One region of the Patulibacter ginsengiterrae genome, then DNA from elsewhere that is predicted to be linked to it. Evidence: riboswitches for the same ligand, from Rfam matches in the RefSeq annotation. Region 1 holds a riboswitch; the other holds the start of a gene.
What was found. Region 1 has a riboswitch for cyclic di-AMP ahead of ACVUH9_RS15680 (peptidoglycan DD-metalloendopeptidase family protein). Riboswitches for the same ligand answer to the same signal wherever they lie in the genome.

Region 1 (5,790 bases):
CGAGCGGCGCGACCAAGATGATCGACATCGATCCCGAGTCGCCGACCTTCAAGGCCGCGATCAAGGCCTGCGGCGGACCGGGCGGCCGCGTGACGATGGCGGCGCCGACGGCGGCGCCGAGCCAGTGAGCCGGCGGGCACGTCGGCGGGCGGTCGCGCTGGCGCTGGTCGTCGCGATCGCGGCGACGGCGACGATCGTGCTCTGGCCGGGGTCCGGGCGACCGGGCGCGGAGGCCCAGGCCGGCGCGCCCTCGAGCACGGCGACGGTCGAGCGGCGGACGCTGCGCGAGAGCGAGATCGTCGGCGGGACCTACGGCTACGGGGAGGCGGTCGCGCTGGTCCACCGGGCCGGGTCCCCGAGTCTGGGGTCGGGCGACGGCGGTTCGGGGTCCGGAACCGGCGGTTCGGGCTCGGGGTCCGGAGGGGGCTCCGGGGCCGGTGGCTCCGGCTCCGGCTCGTCGGGCGACGGATCGAACGAGGGCCAGGGAGCCGGCAACGGGCGTGGGGGCGGAACGTCCGGCTCCGGCACCCTGACCGAGACCGCCGCCGTCGGAGACGTCGTCCGGCGCGGGGGCGTGCTCTACCGCGTCGACCAGCGCCCGGTCCGGCTGCTGTACGGCACTATCCCCGCCTGGCGGACGCTCCGTGCGGGCCTGCGCGGGCGCGACGTCCGGCAGCTCCAGCTGAACCTGGCCGCGCTCGGCTACGGCCCGCTCACCGTCGACGGGGTCTTCAGCAGCGGGACCGCCGACGCCGTCCGCCGCTGGCAGCGAGCCACGGATCGGGCGGAGACCGGCGGGGTCGTGCTCGGCGAGGTGGTCTTCGCCGACGGCGCGCGCCGGATCGCGTCGGTCGAGGCGGCCGTCGGCGTCCCGCTCGGCGACGGCACCACCGTCCTGGAGGCGACCTCGACGGTGCGGCTGGTCCGGGTCCCGCTCGACGCGGCCAAGCAGCAGCTCGCCCGGCGCGGGGCGCGCGTCACCGTGACGCTGCCGAACCAGCGGACCGTCGGCGGCCGGATCGTCGACGTCGGCCCGGTCACCTCGAGCGGGAGCGGCGACGGCGGCGGAGGCGGGGCGGGCGGCGGCTCGGGCGAGGAGAAGGCGAAGCTGGACGTGCTCGTGCGGCTGCGGAGCTCGGAGGCCGCCGGGCGGCTCGACCACGCGCCGGTCAGCGTTGCGCTCACGCGCGAGATCCGGCGGCGGGCGCTCGCGGTCCCCGTGACCGCGCTGGTCGCACACCGTGGCGGGGAGTACGCGCTACGCGTGGTCCGCGGGGCCACGACCACGGTCGTGCCGGTCCGCGTCGGGATGTTCTCCGATGGCCTCGCCGAGGTCTCCGGGCCCGGAGTCCACGAGGGCGACCGGGTGGCGGTGCCGGATGTCGCATGACGACGAGCTGCTGCTCCTGTGCGGCGTGACCAAGACCTACGGCGGCGACACGACGGTGCTCGACCGGCTCGACCTGACCGTCGGCCGCGGCGAGCTGCTGGCGATCGTCGGCCCGTCGGGCTCGGGCAAGTCGACGCTGCTGCACGTGATGGGGACGCTCGACCGGCCGACCAGCGGCACGGTCCGGATCGCCGGCCACGACGTGACCACGATGCGCGACCGCCAGCTGGCCGGTCTCCGCGCGCGAGAGATCGGCTTCGTGTTCCAGCAGTTCCACCTGCTGCCCGGGATCAGCGCGACCGACAACGTCGCCCAGGGACTGCTCTACGCCGGGGTCGTGCGCCGCGAGCGGCGACGGCGAGCCGCCGCGGCCCTGGCTGACGTCGGCCTCGGGCACCGGACCAGCCACCGGGCCAACGAGCTCTCCGGCGGTGAGCGCCAACGGGTGGCGATCGCCCGCGCGCTGCTCGCGCGGCCGAGCATCGTCTTCGCCGACGAGCCGACCGGCAACCTCGACACCCGCTCCGGCGAGCGGATCGTGGCGCTCCTGCGCGAGCTGCACGAGCGCGGGACGACCGTGGTCGTGATCACCCACGATCGCGAGCTGGCCGGGGCGATGCCGCGGCAGGTCGAGATCCGCGACGGCCGGATCGTCGGGGACGAGCGGCGATGAGCGTCGTCACCGAGGGCTCGCGGCTGCGGCCGCTCGACGTCCTCCGCGTCGGTACCGAGGGCCTGCGCAGCCGGCGGCTGCGGACCGCGTTGGCGGGGCTCGGGATCGCGATCGGGATCGCGGCGATCGTGACGATCCTCGGCCTCAGCGCGTCGAGCCAGGCGAACCTGCTCGCGCGGCTGGACCGGATCGGCACCAACCTGCTCACGGTGCAGCCGGGGCAGGACATGTTCGGGAGCGAGGCGCGGCTGCCGTCGACCGCGCGGGCCGGTGCGGCCGGGATCGAGAGCGTGACCGGCGCGTCGGCCGTCGCCCTGATCGACGACGCGGTCGTCCGCAGCTCGCCCTACGTCCCGAGCACCGACACCGGTGGGCTCGCGGTCGCGGCGGCGGATCCGAACCTGGCCCGGACGCTCGGCGTCGACCTGGCGGCGGGTCGGTTCCTCGACCCGGCCAGCGCGCGCACGCCGTCGGTGGTGCTCGGCGTGACCGCCGCGCGTCGGCTGGGGGTGACGGCGCCCGGCGCCCAGGTCTACGCCGCCGACCGCTGGCTGACGGTCGTCGGGATCATGCGACCGGTCCTGCTCGATCCCGCCCTCGACGCGACCGCGCTGATCGGCTATCCGTTCGCGCGGACCTTCACGCGCGTGGTGCGATCGCCGACGACGGTCTACGTCCGGACCGTCGCCGACGACGTCGCGCAGGTTCGGGAGCTGCTGGCGCCGTCGGTCAAGCCGCAGGCACCGGACGAGGTCCAGATCAGTCGGCCGTCCGACGCGATCGCGGCCCGGGCCGAGGCCAAGAGCGCGTTCACGGGGCTGTTCCTCGGGCTCGGGGCGGTCGCGCTGCTCGTCGGCGGGGTCGGGATCGCCAACGTGATGGTGATCTCGGTGCTCGAGCGCCGGGGCGAGATCGGCCTGCGACGAGCGATCGGGGCGACCCGTCGCCATATCGCCGTCCAGTTCGTCTGCGAGTCACTGCTGCTGTCGCTGCTCGGCGGCCTCGCCGGGAGCGCACTGGGGGCGGCGGGAACGGTCGCCTTCGCGGTCAGTCGCGGCTGGGGGATCGTGATCCCGGTCGACGCGCTGGCGGCCGGGGTCGGGGCGTCGGTCGCGATCGGCGCGATCGCCGGGGCCTATCCGGCGCTGCGGGCGGCACGCCTGCCGCCGACCGAGGCGCTGCGGAGCGCGTAGGTGGGGGAGGTCGGTGGGTGGGGGCCGGGGCCGGGGCCGGGCGGGGTGGCCGGCGGAGGCGGGGGCGAGGTGGGCCGGGTGGCCGGCGGGCGCGCGGGGGTGGCCGAGGTCCGCCGGTCGGGCGCGCGGCGGAGGCCGGCGGGGGTGGCGCTGGGAGCGCGATGTGTTGTCCACCTCCACGGTGGCGAACACATCGCGGAGCGGCGCCGGTCGCCCTGCGCCTCCGTCCGACCTCCGCTCGGTCCGACCTCCGCCTCGTCACGGGCCTCCGCCCGACCCCTCCCTGCACCCCTCCTCGCGCGCCCCGGGCAGGGCGACATAACCCACCGGCGCCGCCGACGGTGGGCGTTCGCTACGGTGTTCTGCGGAGTACAAGGCCGAGCCCTGCGTCAGATGCGCGGGGGCGGGGGAACCACTTGCGGCCGGAAGGTCGCCGGGGCGAATCGCCGGTACCGGCGTAGCGCAACTCCTGAAGCGCGAGCCCGTCAGCTCACCTCGTAGGCCTCCAACAGGAGGTAGCCGGTATGTCCGGACAGCACCGTGATCACGGGGTCGGCGACGCGTCGCCGCTCGTGCGATCTTTCCCGTACACCACTGGCGTCAGTGGTCGGGACCTGGCCGATCCGTCGATCTGGCAGCGCTCGACCGCCTGGGCGAGCGAGCGTCGGATCAGCGTCCCCGTCCAGCGCGCCCGCGACCGTCGCCGTCGCAAGATGGCGATGGCGATGAGCGTGGCGATGGTCGGCGGTAGCGCCGCGCCGATCGCTAGCAGCGCCTCTGCCGCGAGCAGCGGCGACACCGCGACGACGACCGACGACGGGTCCACCGGCGCCGGCGTGACCGCGAGCTTCGCCGCCGTCAGCGACGACGCGCGCTCGCACGCGATGCTGGCCGCCGGGGCGACCGGCGAGGACGTCCGCAACGTCCAGGGCCGGCTCGGGATCACCGTCGACGGCACCTACGGCGGCCGGACCCAGAGCGCCGTCGAGCGCTTCCAGCGCCAGCGTCAGCTGGTCGTCGACGGGGTCGTCGGTCCGGAGACCTGGACCGCGCTGCTCGCGACCCAGGGCGCGACGACCCGCGGGGTCTCGCTCTCCGGCAACGGCAGCGTGCCGAAGCTGAAGGTGGTCTCGGCCAAGACCCGCACCGACGGCAGCCAGGACCTGGTGCTGGTCGGGGCGAAGGCCGCCAGCGACCGGACCGCGGCAGCCGGGAGCGGACAGGGCGGCGCCGAGACGACCTCCGCGCGCACCACCCAGGTGTCCACGGGGGCGGACGAGGGCGGCGACGCCACGACCGACCCGGGCTCCGCCACGAGCGACAACGGCAGCGCGACCGGCGACGGTGCGGCCGGCGACGCGTCGGCGGCCGCGGGCAGCTCCTCCGGCTCGTCCTCCTCCGGCTCGTCCTCCTCCTCCGGCTCGTCCTCGGCCGGCGGCGCTTCGGCGCCGGCCCCGGCGCTGACCCCGACCCCGGAGCCCGACACGGGCACGTCGGATTCGGGCACGGCCAAGCCGATCAGCGGGACGATGAGCTCGCCGTACGGTCCGCGCGGCGGCCGGATCCACGCGGGGATGGACATCGCTGCGCCGATCGGGACGGCGATCAAGTCGTACGCGGCCGGGACCGTCGCGTTCTCGGGCAGCCAGAGTGGCTACGGCAACCTGGTCTGCGTCGATCACGCCAACGGTCTCCAGACGTGTTACGCCCACATGTCGCGCAACGCGGTCCAGAAGGGCGCCAAGGTCAAGGCCGGCGACGTCGTCGGCTACGTCGGGATGACCGGTCGGACGTCCGGTCCGCACCTCCACTTCGAGGTCCGCCGCAACGGCAAGGCGATCAACCCGGCGCCCTACTACAGCGGTGCGGGCAAGGCGAGCGCCTCGACCCGGTCGCTGGCCACGACGGCGAAGAAGGTCACGAAGACGACGAAGGCGACGACGAAGGCCAAGGCCACGTCCCGCAGCAGCAGCCTGTCGACCAGCGGGGCCAGCGTCGGGACGGCGTCGGCCCAGGCCGGCGCCGCCGTCGCGGCGGCGCCCGAAGCAGTTGCGACCCCGGCTGCGGTCCCGGTCGAGCCGGCTCCGGAGCAGGCCCCGACCCCGGTTGCGGAGCAGTCGGCCGCACCCGAGCAGGCCCCGGCGACGACCAGCGCACCGGTCGAGTCGACCGCGGCGGCCACGCCTGAGACGTCGGCCGGCGAATCCGCATCGACGGCCGAGACCGCCGCGCCCGAGGCCACGACGACCGAGCAGGCTCCGGTCAGCGAGGCCCCGGCCACGGAGGAGACCTCCGCGACTGAGGCGACCGCCGAGGCCGCGAGCAGCGAGCCGTCGACGGAGGCCGAGCAGGCCCCGGCGAGCGAGACGGCCAGCCCCGATCCGGAGCCGGTCGCCGAGGCTCCCGCACCGGATCCGGAGCCGACCCCGGAGGCGAGCGCCGAGCCCGCCGCGGAGGAGGCCCCGGTCGCCGAGGCTCCGGCACCGGATCCCGAGCCCACCCCCGAGCCCGTCGCGGAGGAGGCCCCGGTCGCC
Region 2 (5,790 bases), on a different contig from region 1:
GTTCGGGGCCTTCGTCGACGCGCTCGTCGACGATCCCCGGCGGGCCCGGGTGCTGCTGGTCGAGACGGTCGGGGTCGGGGCGGAGTTCGAGGAGCAGCGCCGCGAGCTGCTGCAGCGACTCAGCGACCTGCTGCGCGACTCGGGGCGGAAGATCCTCGGCGAGGCCTCGCCGCCGCTGCTGGACACCGAGCTGACGGCCCGGGCCCTGGTCGGCGCGGCGATGGAGCTGCTGGTCGGCTACGTCCGCGGCGAGCTCGACGTCGAGCGGGTGCAGCTGAAGGAGCACCTGTCGCGGCTGTTCGGCGTCGCGGCCCCGATCAACAGCGCCGAGGGGCCGCGGTGAGCGCGGGCGACCGGTCTCGGGCGGACGCCGATCGTCGCTGCCGCCAGTCCACGACGAGCACCGGGGAACGACGATGAGCACGACCGCCGACCGGATCACCACGATCCCGCGTCCAGAGGAGCCGATCCCGCTCGTGCCGTGGCCGACGGTCGGCCTCTTCGCGGGGGCGGCGATCGTCTACGCGGCGTCGACCGCGCTCGGGGTCGCCGACGCCTGGCCGTGGCCGCTGACGACGATCCTCAACGGGATCGCGGCGTTCGTCTTCTTCACGGTCGCGCACGAGGCGAGCCACTCGGCCGCCTCGTCGAACCAGGCGATCAACCGCTGGCTGGGCCGGCTCTCGCTGCCGTTCTTCATCTTCATCGGCAGCCACGGCGTGTTCCGCTTCATCCACATGCAGCACCACCGGTTCACCAACCACACCGACGGCTCCGATCCCGACCACTACACGCAGGGCGGGCCGAGCTGGCTGCTGCCGCTGCGGTGGGCGACGATCGACCTCCAGTACCTGCGGTTCTACGGCTCGCGCCTGGGCGCGCGCCCGCGGGCGGAGAAGCTCGAGTCGCTGGTCTCGCTGGTCGTCGTGCTCGCGATCCTGGGCGCGCTGATCGCCACCGGCCACGGGCTCGAGCTGCTGCTCTTCTACTTCGTCCCGTCGCGGATCGCGCTGTTCCTGCTGGCCTGGTCGTTCGACTGGCTCCCGCACCACGGGCTCCACGACACGGCGAAGACCGACCGCTTCAGGACGACCCGCAACATCATCGGGATGGAGCGGCTGCTGACGCCGCTGCTGCTCTACCAGAACTACCACCTGGTCCATCACCTGCACCCGATCGTGCCGTTCTACCGCTACATCGCGGTCTGGCGGAAGAACGAGTCGGCCTACCTGGCCAACGACCCGGCGATGGTCGACCCTCGCGGTCGTCCGCTGACCGCCGACGAGGTCCGCCGGCTCCGCGCGCTGGATCACGAGCACTAGGCGGACGAGACGGGGCGCCTGGGGGATGGGTCCCTCCCGTCGGAGATGGGGGCGCCTCGAGACGGGGGCGCCGTCGGAGATGGGGGCGCCTCGAGACGGGGGCGCCGTCGGAGATGGGGGCCTCGGAGACGGGGCGCCTCCCTCGGGGGCGGGGCGCGGTCGGAGATGGGGCGCCTCGAGACGGGGCCCCCGAACTGATGCGGATTTACCGCCTATAGGACCCTATATCCGCATCAGTCGCTTGTGGCACCGCGGCACCGCGGCGGGTGCGGCGACCCGCGGACCCCGTGGTGCGCCCGGAACGAGCGCGCCGACGCGACTAGTTGATCGCCGGGGCCTTGGCCGGCGTCTCGAGCCGGTCGAGGTCGTCGCGCTGGACGAATTGGACCTGGCCGACCCCGTCGAGGCCGATCTCGTCGGCGACGTTCTTGGTCAGGTCGAAGGCGGCGCCGTTGGCGAACGGGCCGCGGTCGATCACCGGGACGACGGCGCGCTTGCCGCCCATCCGGACCTCGACCTGGGTGCCGCAGGGCAGGGTCCGGTGGGCGACGCCGACGGTGCTCTTCTGGAGGGTGAGGCCGCAGGCCGTCGTGCGGCCGTAGAAGCCGGGGCCGTACCAGGTGGCCTTGGCCTGGCCGAGCACGACGACGTTGACGGTGCCGGCCTGGTCGGCGGTCACGCGGGTGCTCGCCTGGGGGGTGCTGGAGGCCTGCGGCTTGCTCGCGGCGGTGGTGGCGAGCACGACCCGCAGCTCGTGGTAGCGGGTCGAGCTGGTCCGCCAGTAGGTGACGAAGCGGCCGTTGGAGCGGATCCGGCCGGTGGTCGCCCGCATCCAGTTGCCGGCGGGGCTGCGGCGCTCGACGCGGATCGCCTTGCCGGCGAGCGCGGAGCGGAAGCTGCCGCTGATCTTGACGGGGCGACCCAGTGCGGTCGAGCCGGAGGCGGTCCAGCTGCCGGCGCCGCCCAGCTCGGCGGAGGTGACGATCGCCGGGGCGGGGGCGGGGCTGCCGAGGGCCGGAGCGGGGGTCGCGGCGTCGGTCGCGGCCGTCGTCGCGGGGGTGACGCCGCCGGTCACGGCGGGACTGCCCTCGGGGGCCTCGGCCGCAGAAGCGGCAGCAGGGAGGGCGAACAACGTCAGCATGCCGGTCAGGACGGCAGTGCGACGCGCGAAGCTCAGTGCGGTCACGGAATCCAATGGGTCTCGTTCTGCGCCTACGAGGTGAGCTGTCGGGCTCGCGCGGAACGAGTGCGCTACGGACCTGAACCGGTCCGATTCGCCCCAGCAAGCAGCCTTCTCAGGTCGCTCACAGTGGGTCCCCCGTTTCGAGACGATCAGGTCGTCCCGAACTCGGCGGCCGGAAGTATGGCACAGAACTCCGGCGCGTCCTCGGCCCTCCGGGGTCGGTCCGGACGGCGTCGGTGGTGACGGGCGGACGGGTCGGACCGAGCGTTCGGTCGGTCCGACGACCTGGCGGCCGGGTGGGGCTCAGCGCGGGGTGATCCGGCGCAGCACGCCGCGTACGAGCCGCTCGCCGGTCCGCACGGCGCCGCCGACGATGGCCCCGACGTCGAGCCCGCCGCGGGCGTCGTCGGACTCGGGCGGGGCCGGGGTCGCCCAGCCGGAGCGCGGTGCGGGCGGGACGGGGGGGATCGCGGTCGGGGCGGCGGTCCGCCGGGTGCCGTGGGCCGCAGGGCCGCGCTTCGGCGGCGTCGCGGGGGAGGCGCCGGTCGCAGCCCGGGCGCCGGTCTTGGTGGCGCTGCCGCGCTTGGGTGCCGAGCTGCGGGTGCTCTCGGCCGGCACGGCCCCGACCTTGGGTGCGCCGGCCTTGGTCGCGCTGCCGCCGGCCTTCGTCGCTGCCGTCGCCTTGCCCGTTCCGGACGCGCCGCTGCCCGTCGGCTTCCGGACGCCGCCGGCCTTCGCGGCCGCCGAGGAGCCCTTGGTCGCGGTCGTGCCCCGGGCTGCGGCCTTCGCGGTCCCGGAGCCGGAGCGGGAGGAGCCCGCCGCCGCATCGTCGTTGGGTGTGCGCCGTCGACTCCGCCGCTGGGGCCGGGTCGACGGCAGGTTGCCGAGGACGCCGCCCTCGTCGGTCCGGTCCTTGCCCTGATCAGCGTCGGCCATCGTCGGGCTATCGTCGCGCACTTGGCCGGAATCTGCACCTGGCGCGCACGATCGTGCACTTGGGGCGTGCGATTGGGCACACGAGCCCCGTTTCGGCGGTATTTTCCGCCCAGGCAGTGCACCTTTTCGGCTCGGGCGGTGTACTCAACCCTGACATCACTCCGAGGCCTGCGACTCGCGCTACGCACGCGGGAAGCAGCGCTCACGGCGTGGTAGACTGTGGAAACGCTGTCGGTAGCCTGGGCCGCTTGCGCCTGACAACTGATTCGGCCGACGCGCGCTCCTCTCTTCTCTTATGCATTTCCGCCCCGTCGAAGGTCGACGGAGCGCCGATGGGACGCCTCATATATGTCTGCAGTTGAATTCCAGGAACTCGAAGAGGTCAAGACGCTGGTCCACCGGGGCCAGACGCTCGGTGTGCTGACGCACGCCGAGGTTCAGAAGGCGATCGCCGAACTGGACTTCGACGACTCGGACGTCGAGGAGCTCAACACGTACCTCGAGAAGATCGAGATCGAGCTCGTCGACGAGATCGATCCGGCGCATTCGGCGACGCAGGTCGAGCGCGCGCCGGACAAGCGGACCCGCAAGAAGCGCGTGGCCACGCCGCTGGACCTGCGCCCCGACATGACGACGGACAGCCTCCAGCTGTTCCTCAAGGACATCGGCAAGGTCCGCCTGCTGACCGCCGCCGAGGAAGTCGATCTCGCCAAGCGGATCGAGCGCGGCGACCTCGACGCCAAGCAGAAGATGGTCGAGTCGAACCTGCGCCTGGTCGTCTCGATCGCGAAGAACTACCGCAACCAGGGCCTGCCGTTCCTCGACCTGATCCAGGAGGGGACGCTCGGCCTGGTCCGTGCCGCGGAGAAGTTCGACTACCGCAAGGGCTTCAAGTTCTCCACGTACGCCACGTGGTGGATCCGCCAGGCGATCGCCCGCGCGCTGGCCGACAAGGCCCGCACGATCCGGATTCCGGTCCACGTCGTCGAGAAGCTCAACAAGATCGGCCGCGCCGAGCGCAAGCTCGTCACGGAGCTCGGTCGTGAGCCCACCCCGGAGGAGATCGCCGAGGTCACCGGCATCGACCCCGAGGAGGTCGAGTCGATCAAGCGGTCGGCCCAGGCCCCGGTCTCGCTGGAGAAGCCGGTCGGCGACGAGGAGGAGTCCGAGTTCGGTCAGTTCATCGCCGACGAGCGTGCGGAGTCCCCGTACGAGCGCGCGGCGGAGATCCTGACCAAGGAGCACCTCCGCGAGGCGCTGGAGAACCTCTCCTACCGCGAGCGTCGCGTGTTGGAGCTGCGCTACGGGCTCGGCGGCGAGAAGCCGTGCACGCTCGACGAGGTCGGCCACCGCTTCAACGTCACGCGTGAGCGGATCCGCCAGATCGAGAACCAGTCGCTGAAGAAGCTGCAGTCGCTCGCGGAGGCTCAGAAGCTCCGCGACGTCGCCTAGCGGGCGGCGCGAGGCGCGCGGATACCGGCGCATCTCGGCACGCAGCTCGCTCGGCACTACTGGCCGTACAGCTCGCGCTTCCCGGCGGTGACCTGCGCGGTCCACGAACACCTCTCATCCACGCGTGGGTCCTCGGGCTCGCGCGTGGTCTCCGAAGGGCGCCGCGAGGCGCCCTTCGTCGTTGGCGGGGCGAGGCGTTGGTGGGGGAGGCGTTTGCGCGGACGAGGCGTTGTGGAGCGAGGCCCGCCGCCCCGCCGTCCGCGCGCGGCCCCACGACCTCGACCCGCGGCTGCGCGCGGAGGGCCGTGAGGGGACCTCGATGGCCGACGTCGCCGCAACGGGCCGGAGGGCGGCCGACGGCGACGACCGGACGGTTGTTCGCCCGGCCGTGACGCTGCCGGCGGTCGAGCTCCGGGGAGATCAGAGCACCCCGCGGCGTCGATTCGTCGGAGCCGCGCGCTTCATTCGGTAAAGTGTTGGGTATGGCTGTAGATCCCTCCTGCCCGGTGTGCCGCACCGCCGACATCGTCTGCGGGAAGTGGACGCTGCTGCTGGTCCGCGATCTGGCCGAGGGCAACACGCGCTTCTGCGAGCTGGAGCGGTCGCTCAGCGGGATCAGTCCGCGCACGCTCTCGCTCCGCCTCCGCGGGCTCGAGGAAGAGGGCATCGTCGCCCGCCAGACCTTCCCCGAGGTCCCGCCGCGCGTCGAGTACGCGCTGACGGAGAAGGGCCGCGCGCTGCTGCCGATCATCGAGGACATGCGCGAGTACGGGCGCCGCTGGCTCGGTGGCTCCGACACGTGCACGAGCGACGCCGAGGCCGCCGTCGTCAACGTGCTGACGTCGGCCTGAGCGCCCGGCGCCTGGCCTGATCCACGGCTTGCACGGGTTGCAATTC

Region 2: linked by a shared signal. The riboswitch ahead of ACVUH9_RS13070 (septal ring lytic transglycosylase RlpA family protein) and the one ahead of ACVUH9_RS15680 (peptidoglycan DD-metalloendopeptidase family protein) in region 1 are both predicted to bind cyclic di-AMP.

The regions. Positions count from the first base shown of each region.
Region 1 is NZ_JBWDOG010000012.1:54,433-60,222, forward strand. Features, by position in the region: gene ACVUH9_RS15660 (hypothetical protein) at 1-128, shown strand, start outside; gene ACVUH9_RS15665 (peptidoglycan-binding protein) at 125-1,390, shown strand; gene ACVUH9_RS15670 (ABC transporter ATP-binding protein) at 1,380-2,063, shown strand; gene ACVUH9_RS15675 (ABC transporter permease) at 2,060-3,256, shown strand; cyclic di-AMP (ydaO/yuaA leader) riboswitch at 3,622-3,775, shown strand; gene ACVUH9_RS15680 (peptidoglycan DD-metalloendopeptidase family protein) at 3,781-5,790, shown strand, end outside.
Region 2 is NZ_JBWDOG010000008.1:164,905-170,694, forward strand. Features, by position in the region: gene ACVUH9_RS13060 (TetR/AcrR family transcriptional regulator) at 1-343, shown strand, start outside; gene ACVUH9_RS13065 (fatty acid desaturase) at 417-1,322, shown strand; gene ACVUH9_RS13070 (septal ring lytic transglycosylase RlpA family protein) at 1,642-2,508, opposite strand; cyclic di-AMP (ydaO/yuaA leader) riboswitch at 2,518-2,686, opposite strand; gene ACVUH9_RS13075 (hypothetical protein) at 2,809-3,441, opposite strand; gene ACVUH9_RS13080 (sigma-70 family RNA polymerase sigma factor) at 3,790-4,893, shown strand; gene ACVUH9_RS13085 (winged helix-turn-helix transcriptional regulator) at 5,376-5,744, shown strand.